One region of the Cupriavidus sp. GW823-FHT07B10 genome, then DNA from elsewhere that is predicted to be linked to it. Evidence: predicted binding sites of a transcription regulator. Region 1 holds the regulator's gene; each other region holds the start of a gene.

Region 1 (3,275 bases):
ATCAGGTGGCGCAGGACGGCGTCGTTGAACTTGAACGCGTGTTCCAGTTCAGCCAGCGTTTCCTTGCCGCATTCGATGTTCAGGCAAACGTAGTGAGCCTTGGCCAGCTTCTGGATCATGTAAGCCATCTGGCGACGGCCCCAGTCTTCCACGCGGTGAACGTTGCCGTTCTGCGAGGTCACGAGCTGCTTGTAGCGCTCGATCATGGCCGGCACTTGTTCGCTCTGGTCCGGATGGACGATGAAGACGATTTCGTAATGACGCATTGACGCTCCTTTTGGATTAGCCACCCGGGCGTCACGAGTCCGGTGTGGCAAGGTTGAATAGCCTTACATTATAGCGCGCATGGCGGCAAGTGCGCAAGCCGCTGATTACACAGGCAAATCAGTACACAGGCAAATCAGGCGTTGGCAAACACGGCCTGCAGCCTTGCCGGATCCCGCGCCAGGCCTGAGTCGGCTGCCAGCGCCAGGGCCAGCAGCACGCGCGCCTTATAGGGATTGAGGTCCGTTGCGGAAACAAAAGCTCCATCCGTCGGGCTGAGCTGGGGCGGAATCGCCACATGGCCGGCCCCGGTGCGGGAACTGCGCACCACGGCCACCCCCGCGGCAGCGGCATCGGCCAGCGCCCCGGCCAGCACCTCATGCACCGAGCCATTGCCGGCGGCAGCCACCACCAGCCCGGCTACACCCGCGCGGACCAGCGCATCCACTGCCACCCTGCCCGGCTGCGCGTAGCTCGCCACGATCTCCACCATCGGCCACGCCGCCGGCATCGGCCCGATCACCCAGGCCGCGCGTGGCGCGCGGGCGAAGCGCACGTAGTCGTCCTGCACGAAACCCAGCGGCCCGCAGGCCGAGACAAAGGCGTCCACCGCCGATGTGTGGGCCTTGGCCACATCCCGCGCAGCGTGGATCTGCTGGTTCAGCACCACCAGCACACCCTTGCCGCGCGCATCGGGATGAGCGGCCACGCGCACCGCATCCAGCAGGTTCAGCGGCCCATCGGCCGACAGCGACGTCGACGGCCGCATTGCCGCTGTCATCACCACGGGCACCGGACACGATTGCGTCAGGTGCAGCGCCATCGCAGTTTCTTCCAGCGTATCGGTGCCGTGGGTGATCACGATGCCAGCCACGTCGGGCTGCGCGGACCAGTGCTCAACCCGCGCCGCCAGCGTTTGCCAGAGCGTGAAGGTCATGTCCTTGCTGTCGACCTGGGCCACCTGCTCGGCCTCGATGCGAGCCGCCGACTGCAGCGCGGGCACCGCTGCCAGCAACGACGACACCGGCACGGTCGCCGCCTGGTAGCGTGCGCTGCTGGCAGAGTTTCCAGCCGCGCCAGCAATGGTGCCGCCGGTGGCCAGTACGACGATGCGAGGCAATTGGGTCATGGAGCGTGCAAAGAAAGTGGAAAGGCAGGAATGCCGATTGTAACGGGCGCGCCCCGCCTCGCCGCGGCTCTCGCCGGTGATCCGCATTCCGTCCATGAGACACGCCCCAAAAATTCTGCTTGCGCTCAGGCCGATACTGTATAAAATCACAGCATACTGTTTAAACATACAGTGCCCGGTCAGACGGATGCAGGATAAAGGATCGACCGATCCTCTTACCCGAAACCCCGCGGCCCCGCACGGAACGGCGATCCCATGGCGACCCTGACACCCCGGCAGCAGCAGATTTTCGATCTGATCCGCAACACGATCCGCCGCACCGGCTTTCCGCCCACGCGCGCCGAAATCGCCGCAGAGTTTGGCTTCTCCTCGCCCAATGCCGCGGAAGAACACCTGAGGGCGCTGGCACGCAAGGGCGTGATCGAACTGACCCCGGGCGCTTCACGCGGCATCCGCCTGAAGGTGGCACGCAGCGATTCGGAAATGCCCGACCAGTTTTCGTTGCCGATGGCCGGCGTGATGCAGCTGACGCTGCCGCTGGTGGGCCGCGTTGCTGCCGGCAGCCCGATACTCGCCGCCGAGCATATCGACCGCCAGTACCAGGTCGACGCCTCGGTCTTCGACGAACGCCCCGATTACCTGCTGCGAGTGCGCGGCCTGAGCATGCGCGATGCCGGCATCCTCGACGGCGACCTGCTGGCCGTGCGCCGCGCCAGCGAAGCCGCCAACGGCAAGATCGTGGTGGCGCGCCTGGGTGATGACGTGACCGTCAAGCGCCTGCAGCGGCGCGGTGGCCATATCGAACTGATCGCAGAAAACCCGGACTTCACCAACATCATCGTGGAGCCTGGCGAGGAGTTCTCGCTGGAAGGCATCGCCGTCGGGCTGATCCGATCTTCCGGCTTCTAGCCGGGCACCGCAGGCCAACCGCCTGCGCGGGCCCACCCGCTTCCATTGCTTTGCAGACGCCGCCCGGCTTGCCGGGTGTTGACCCCGCTTTGCCTAAAAGAGGTGCCACCATGCCGCAAATCCACCAAGTCGCCGCCCGTCGCCCGGTCAAGCCCGTGCCGTTCCGCCAGAGCAAGGGCGTACGCGTCTACCAGGGTACGCAGCGCCGCACCATGGTCGGCAGCATGGCGGCGATCTGCCGCATGCTTGAACTCGAAACCGCCGAAAAGCTGGCCGCCTGAAATCTGCCGGCTGTCTCCGAGCAGCTGCGGGCGCCGTCCTCAGCTACGCGGCGCACACGCCTTGGCTTCGGCTTCCAGCTCCGTCGGCGTCAGCTGCGGGAACCACGTATCGCTCTTGCGCAGCTCCAGCGCCGTACCATCCGGCTTCGCCGTCAGCGAAATCAGATAGGCATATTGGTATTCACCGCCAGACGTGGTCTGGCCGATGCGGATCTCGGTCTGGCTCTTCGCCGGATAGTTGACGACCGCGGCGTCATCGCCCAGATTGTTGCGCAGGCATTTCGCAACCTCACCCATCTTGGCGGGCGTGAACAAGCGCATCGGCGCACGCGCGCGAATGTCCTTTTCAGAAGTGCCGGTGGCACACCCTGCCACCATGGCTGCCATCGCTACGCCAACCGCTGCCGCTCGAACAGACATACCGCCCCCGGGAAATGCAGAACGGCGCCCTCGCGAGGCGCCGTTCTGGGAAATGCTTTGGGGTGGCTGATGGGACTCGAACCCACGACGACAGGAATCTCAATCCCGGCATCAATCGCCATTTTCCCCTTTGGAATCAACGCTTTCGGCCTCGTTTTTTTCCCATGAACGCTCAATTTTTCACAAGCATTCATGCGGCTTCTACGGGTGCCGTGGGAAAAATTGTAACCCGTGCGAGCCCCATGCGCCACCTCAATTTTTGGTTCTTCACC
Region 2 (3,275 bases), on a different contig from region 1:
TTCGACAGCCAGTTCTCGCGCTCCAGCGCGTCCAGCAACTGCTCCAGCTGCTCGGCCGACTCGGCATGCGGCGCCAGCTTGCGCGCCAGCTCGGCACGGCTGTGCTCGCGGCGCGACAGGTAGCCGACGGCGCGGGCCTTCAGCGAAAGCGGGGGACGGGTTGCCATGGGTTGCCGGAATCTGTGGATGGAGGGGATCCGCGCCAAGCAAAAAGGCCGGGGCATCGGCGATGCCCCGGCCTTCCGGATGGCGCAATGGCCGCTGGCGCGGTCAGTCTTCGACCGCTACCGGCGTGGCAGCCGCCGTGGGGTTCATGGCCACCACGCCCAGCGCCGCGCGCACCTTGTTCTCGATCTCGTCGGCGATGTCAGGGTTCTCGCGCAGGTATTCGCGCGCGTTGTCCTTGCCCTGGCCGATCTTGTCGCCGTTGTAGCTGTACCAGGCGCCGGACTTTTCGACGATCTTGGCGTCCACGCCCAGGTCGATGATCTCGCCCTGGCGCGAGATGCCCTGGCCGTAGAGGATGTCGAAGAAGGCTTCGCGGAACGGCGGCGAGACCTTGTTCTTGACCACCTTGACCTTGGTCTCGTTGCCGATCACGTCGTCGCCCTTCTTGATCGAGCCGATGCGGCGGATATCCAGGCGCACCGAGGCGTAGAACTTGAGCGCGTTGCCGCCGGTGGTGGTTTCCGGCGAGCCGAACATCACGCCGATCTTCATGCGGATCTGGTTGATGAAGATCACCAGGCAGTTGGTGCGCTTGATGGTGCCGGTCAGCTTGCGCAGCGCCTGGCTCATCAGGCGGGCCTGCAGGCCGGGCAGCGAATCGCCCATTTCGCCTTCGATTTCGGCCTTGGGCACCAGCGCCGCCACCGAGTCGATCACGATCAGGTCGATCGAGCCCGAGCGCACCAGCGCGTCGGTGATTTCCAGCGCCTGTTCGCCGGTGTCCGGCTGCGAGATCAGCAGGTCGCCGACGTTGACGCCCAGCTTGTTGGCGTAGCTGACGTCCAGCGCATGCTCGGCGTCGATAAAGGCGCAGGTGCCGCCCAGCTTCTGCATCTCGGCCACGACCTGCAGCGTCAGCGTGGTCTTGCCCGACGATTCCGGACCATAGATCTCGACCACGCGGCCGCGCGGCAGGCCACCGACGCCAAGCGCGATGTCCAGGCCGAGCGAACCGGTGGATACCACCTGAATGTCCTTCTCGACCTCGCCGTCGCCCAGGCGCATGATCGAGCCCTTGCCGAACTGCTTCTCGATCTGGGAGAGCGCGGCGGCAAGCGCCTTCTGCTTCTCGGCGCTCACGCCGGCACCTGCCTTCTTGTCGTCCATGGTCGTCCTTGAATCAATGGTGTATAAATAGGCCGCATGTGGCGCGGCACCGGCATTTTCCGGCTCCAGCGCCGGCCCGGCTGTCTGCGCGGCCGCTCTCCAGGGGGTCTCCCCGGGCAGCCCCAGCGGAACGTGCGGGTACTGTATAAAAAAACAGTATGCTTGGCAAGCCCCATCGCGCCCCATTCCGCCGGCGCCGGCTATGCCGGCCAGGGTGGAGACAACCATGCGCATTCTGATCGCCGAAGATGACGACGTGCTGGCGGACGGCCTGACGCGCTCGCTACGCCACTCGGGTTACGCCGTCGACCACGTCACCAACGGCCTGGAAGCCGATTCCGCGCTGTCGACCCAGACCTTCGACCTGCTGATCCTGGACCTGGGCCTGCCGCGCATGTCCGGGCTGGAAGTGCTCAAGCGCCTGCGCGCGCGCGGCGCCATGCTGCCGGTGCTGATCCTGACCGCCGCCGACAGCGTCGACGAGCGCGTCAAGGGCCTGGACCTGGGCGCCGACGACTATATGGCCAAGCCCTTTGCCCTGTCCGAGCTTGAAGCGCGCGTGCGCGCGCTGGTGCGGCGCGGCGCCGGCGGCGGCGCCACGCTGATGCGGCACGGGCCGCTGGCCTACGACCAGGTCGGACGCATCGCCTATCTCAACGAGCAGATGCTGGACCTGTCCGCGCGCGAGATCGGGTTGCTGGAGATCCTGCTGACACGCAGCGGCCGCCTGGTATCGAAAGAGCAGCTGGTGGACCACCTGTGCGAATGGGGCGAGGAAGTCAGCAACAACGCCATCGAGGTCTACGTGCACCGGCTGCGCAAGAAGATCGAAGTCGGCGGCATCCGCATCGCCACCGTGCGCGGGCTTGGCTACTGCCTGGAGAAATTCCAGCCGGCGGTGGCCACGCATCACTGATCCGACCCCACCGCAGGCCACGCGACTGACCTGAGCGCAACCTCGCCGAGATGAGCCTGCTGCGACTGCCCTGGCGGCGCGTGCCCCGCCCCGCGCCACCCCCTCCTTCCGCCGCCCCGGCCCCGGACACTACCGACCAGGATCTGGCCGACGCGTTGCCGCACCTGGAGGAAAGCGCGGCAAATTCCGCGCCGCGCTCATTGTTCGGTGAGATCCTCGACTGGATGCTGGCGCCGCTGCTGCTGCTCTGGCCGATGAGCATCGCGGTGACCTACCTGGTGGCCAAGTCGATCGCCAACGGGCCCTTCGACCGCGCGCTGGAAGCCAGCGCCATCGTGCTGTCGCAGCAGGTGCGCGAGGTCAACGGGCGCATCACGCTGCAGCTGCCGCTGTCGGCGCGCGAGATCCTGCGCGCCGACGAGACCGACAACATCTACTACCAGGTGGTCGGCAAGCGCGGCGAATACATCGCCGGCGACCACGACCTGCCGCTGCCGTCCGAGGAGGACCAGGGCCACGCGGGGCTGGTGTCCCTGCGCGATGACCGCGTGGCCGGCAACGACGTGCGCGTGGCCTACACCTATATCGACCTGAAGCAGGTCAGCGGCAGCCAGCCGGTGCTGGTGCAGGTGGCCGAGACGCTGGACAAGCGCGCGCGCCTGGCCAACGAGATCATCAAGGGCGTGATCCTGCCGCAGTTCGTGATCCTGCCGCTGGCGGTGGTGCTGGTGTGGTTCGGGCTGTCGCGCGGGCTGGCGCCGCTGACCGCGATCCAGCAGCGCATCCGCGCGCGCAACCCCGGCGATACCAGCCCGATCGACGAACGCGCCGCGCCGCAGGAAATCACGCCGCTGGTGGGTTCGTTCAACGACCTGCTGGCGCGCCTGGACCAGTCGGTGCAGACCCAGAAGCGCTTTATCGCCGATGCCGCGCACCAGATGAAGACGCCGCTGGCGGGCCTGCGCATGCAGGCCGAGCTGGCGCAGCGCGAGCAGTCGCCGGAAGAGCTGCGGCGCTCGCTGGC
Region 3 (3,275 bases), on a different contig from region 1:
GCATCGGCGGGGGTGGCCACGAGCGGCTGTAGAAGTTGGGCATCACGCGGTTGGGCAGGAAGCGCGTGCGCGACGCATACACATGCCGGTCGCCGAAGCCCACCTGCTGGTGCACGTAGAAGCGCTGCGGCACCACGATGTCCAGGTGGTCCCTGGCCCGCGTCATTGCCACATAGAGCAGCCGCCGTTCTTCCTCGATCTCTTCGGTGGTGCCGGTCGCCAGGTCGCTCGGCATGCAGCCGTCGACCGCATTGAGCACGTACACCGCCTTCCATTCCTGGCCCTTGGCCGAGTGGATGGTCGACAGGATCAGGTAGTCCTCGTCGCGCGAGGGCACGCCGGATTCGTCGCTGGAGGCGCTGGGCGGGTCCAGCGTCAGTTCGGTCAGGAAGCGCTCGCGCGCGCCGTAGGTGGCGGCGATGCGCTCCAGCTGCTGCAGGTCGGCCTGGCGCGCGGCGGCATCGTCGTGCAGGCGCTCCAGGTGCGGCGCGTACCAGGCCAGCACTTGCTCGAACTCCGACGGCCACGGCGAGGTGGGCGCCATCAGCGCGCGCGCCAGCGCCAGCAGGTCGGCCCAGGCGGGCGCTGCGGCCGGCGGCGGCTCGAATTGCTCCAGCGAGAACAAGGGCTCGGTGGCCAGCGCCAGCGCATCGAGCACGCGCGCCGCGGTCTTGGGGCCGATGCCGGGCAGCAGCTGCAGCGTGCGGAAGCCCGCCATGCGGTCGCGCGGGTTCTCCAGCCAGCGCACCACCGCCAGCGCGTCCTTGACGTGGGTCGATTCCAGGAATTTCAGCCCGCCGAACTTCACGAACGGGATATTGCGCCGGGCCAGCTCGATCTCTACCTGCGCGCTGTGGTCGGCGGCGCGGAACAGCACCGCCTGTGCCATCAGCGTCAGGCCGGCCTCGCGCCGCGCCAGCACCTGCTCGACCACGTAGCGGGCCTGGTCGGCCTCATCGTTGACCACGATCACGCCGGGCTTTTCGGCCGAGGCGCGCTCGGACCACAGGTCCTTGGTATAGCGCTCGGCCGCCAGCCCGATCACGGCGTTGGCGGCCTGCAGGATCGGCTGCGTCGAGCGGTAGTTCTGCGACAGCGTGACCTGCTGCGCGGCCGGCGTGAACTGCGCCGGGAAGTCCAGGATATTGCGCACGGTGGCGCCGCGGAAGGCGTAGATCGACTGCGCGTCGTCTCCCACCACGGTCAGGCCGCGGCCGTCCGGCCGCATGGCCAGCAGGATCGACGCCTGCAGCGCATTGGTGTCCTGGTATTCGTCGACCAGCACGTGGTCGAAGCGCGCGCCCATGTCCTGCGCGATGGTGGGCTCGGCCATGGCCTGCGCCCAGTACAGCAGCAGGTCGTCATAGTCCAGCACATGCTGCTTCTGCTTGGCCTCGACATAGCCGGCGAACAGGGTGCGCAGCGCATCCGCCCACATCGCGTAGCGCGGGAACTGCTGCTTGAGCACGTCTTCCAGCGGCGCCTGGGTGTTGACCACGCGCGAGTAGATCGCCAGGCAGGTTTCCTTCTTCGGGAAGCGGCTGGCGGTCTCCGACAGGCCCAGGTCGTGGCGCACCACGTGCATCAGGTCGGCGGCATCGCCGCGGTCGCTGATGGTGAAGGCGGGCGACAGGCCCAGGGTCTCGGCGTATTCGCGCAGCAGGCGCGCGCCGATGGCGTGGAAGGTGCCGGACCACTGCAGCGCCGCGCGCCCCGCGCCGGTCTGGGTGCCCAGCGCCTGGTCGACGATGCGCTCGACGCGCCGTCCCATCTCGGCCGCGGCGCGGCGCGAGAACGTCAGCAGCAGGATGCGGCGCGGATCGGCGCCGGCCAGCACCAGGTGCGCGACCCGGTGCGCCAGCGTATTGGTCTTGCCCGAGCCGGCGCCGGCGATGATCAGCAGCGGCGCGTCGCTGCCGTGTTCCACCGCGGCGCGCTGCTCCGGGTTGAGCCGGGACAGGTAGGCGGGGACATCATCGGCTTCAGGGGCAGCGAGGTCGGCGGCGGGGGCTAGGTCCAAAGTCACAGGCGGGGCTCGGGGAAGGCTCGGAAAACTCAGAAAAAGGCTGGCGCCAACTGTATATCCATACAGGGATGTCGCGCAACCTGCTGCCCTGGCGATCGTGCGTAAAAACAAAAAAAGGTGCTCGATGAGCACCTTTTCGCTGCGGTTGCCGCGGGAGCGTTACGCGGACTTTGCCAGCGCGCCATCCAGCAGCTTGTGCAGCGCATCCCACTCGGGCTCGCCCACATAGCGTTTCAGGATGCGGCCGTCCTTGTCGACCACGAAGGTGGTCGGCGTCAGCTGCACATTGCCGAAGGCCCTGGCCGCGGCGCCGTCGGAATCCATCGCCACCTTGAACGGCAGGCCGCGCGTCCTGGCGTAGTTCATCACATACATGGGCGGGTCGTAGTTCATCGCCACGGCGACGAATTCCAGCCCCTTGCCCTTGAACTGCTCATAGGTGCGGACCATGTCAGGCATTTCCTTGACGCAGGTGGCGCAGCTGGTGGCCCAGAAGTTGATCATATAGACCTTGCCCTTGAGGTCGGCGGTGCTGACCTTCTCGCCCGACAGCAGCGTGAAGGTGGCCGCCGGGGCCGTATTGGCCGGCGCCAGCGCGCGGTAGCCGAACCAGCCCAGCAGCGCGAGCACGACCACGGCCGCGACGATGGGCCAGGGCTTGCGGGAGGATTTGGTGGCAGGGGCAGCAGTGGTCATGGAATCCGGGTCAGGCAGGTTCGGTCAGCAATGGGACATTCTAATGCCGCAGGCGTTCGCGCGCTGCGCGGGGCCGGGCTGCGGCAATCCGCCGCAAGCGTCCCGATCGATTCAGCGCCGGACGGTGGCGCGTGCCTGGTCCAGCGCCTGTTCCAGGTAGGCGCCGTAGAAATCCGGCTGCATGCCGCGCAGCGGGCCGGCGGCGGCGCGGCCCTGGCGGTCCAGGAACAGCACCGTGGGCGCCACCCGCACCTGGTGCGCCCGGGCCCACGCGCGCGCGGTGGTCAGGCTGCCGTCGGCGTCGCGCAGCGGGGTGTCGGCGGTCATGTCGAGCTCGCGCACGGCAATCTCGCCGGCGGCGGCCTGCGGGCCCAGGTAGTTGCGGCGCACCGCGTCGCAATAGCTGCAGCCCGGCATCGACACCAGCACCACCAGCGGCTCGCCGCGGCGCGCGGCCTCGGTGCCGTGGGCGGCCAGGTCGGTGGCCGGCGGCAGGTGGGCGGGGCTGGCCGCGGCTGCGGGCATGCCGGCCGCGGCTGCCAGCAACGCACCC

What was found. Region 1 encodes LexA, which represses DNA repair genes until DNA is damaged. Its sites were predicted from a motif close to ACTGTATNNNNATACAGT; they were not measured.
Region 2: a site for LexA is predicted at 1,476-1,493, ahead of recA (recombinase RecA). Genes of this name have one in related genera too.
Region 3: a site for LexA is predicted at 2,076-2,093, ahead of AC1Q6V_RS01475 (ATP-dependent helicase). Genes of this name have one in related genera too.

The regions. Positions count from the first base shown of each region.
Region 1 is NZ_JBXAGS010000017.1:62-3,336, reverse strand. It holds gene rpsF (30S ribosomal protein S6) at 1-266, opposite strand, end outside; gene AC1Q6V_RS26840 (asparaginase) at 401-1,393, opposite strand; gene lexA (transcriptional repressor LexA) at 1,649-2,302, shown strand; gene AC1Q6V_RS26830 (hypothetical protein) at 2,413-2,583, shown strand; gene AC1Q6V_RS26825 (hypothetical protein) at 2,623-2,970, opposite strand.
Region 2 is NZ_JBXAGS010000001.1:545,040-548,314, reverse strand. It holds gene recX (recombination regulator RecX) at 1-167, opposite strand, end outside; gene recA (recombinase RecA) at 271-1,335, opposite strand; gene AC1Q6V_RS02690 (response regulator) at 1,562-2,251, shown strand; gene AC1Q6V_RS02685 (sensor histidine kinase) at 2,302-3,275, shown strand, end outside.
Region 3 is NZ_JBXAGS010000001.1:293,477-296,751, forward strand. It holds gene AC1Q6V_RS01475 (ATP-dependent helicase) at 1-2,026, opposite strand, end outside; gene AC1Q6V_RS01480 (TlpA disulfide reductase family protein) at 2,186-2,722, opposite strand; gene AC1Q6V_RS01485 (SoxW family protein) at 2,834-3,275, opposite strand, start outside.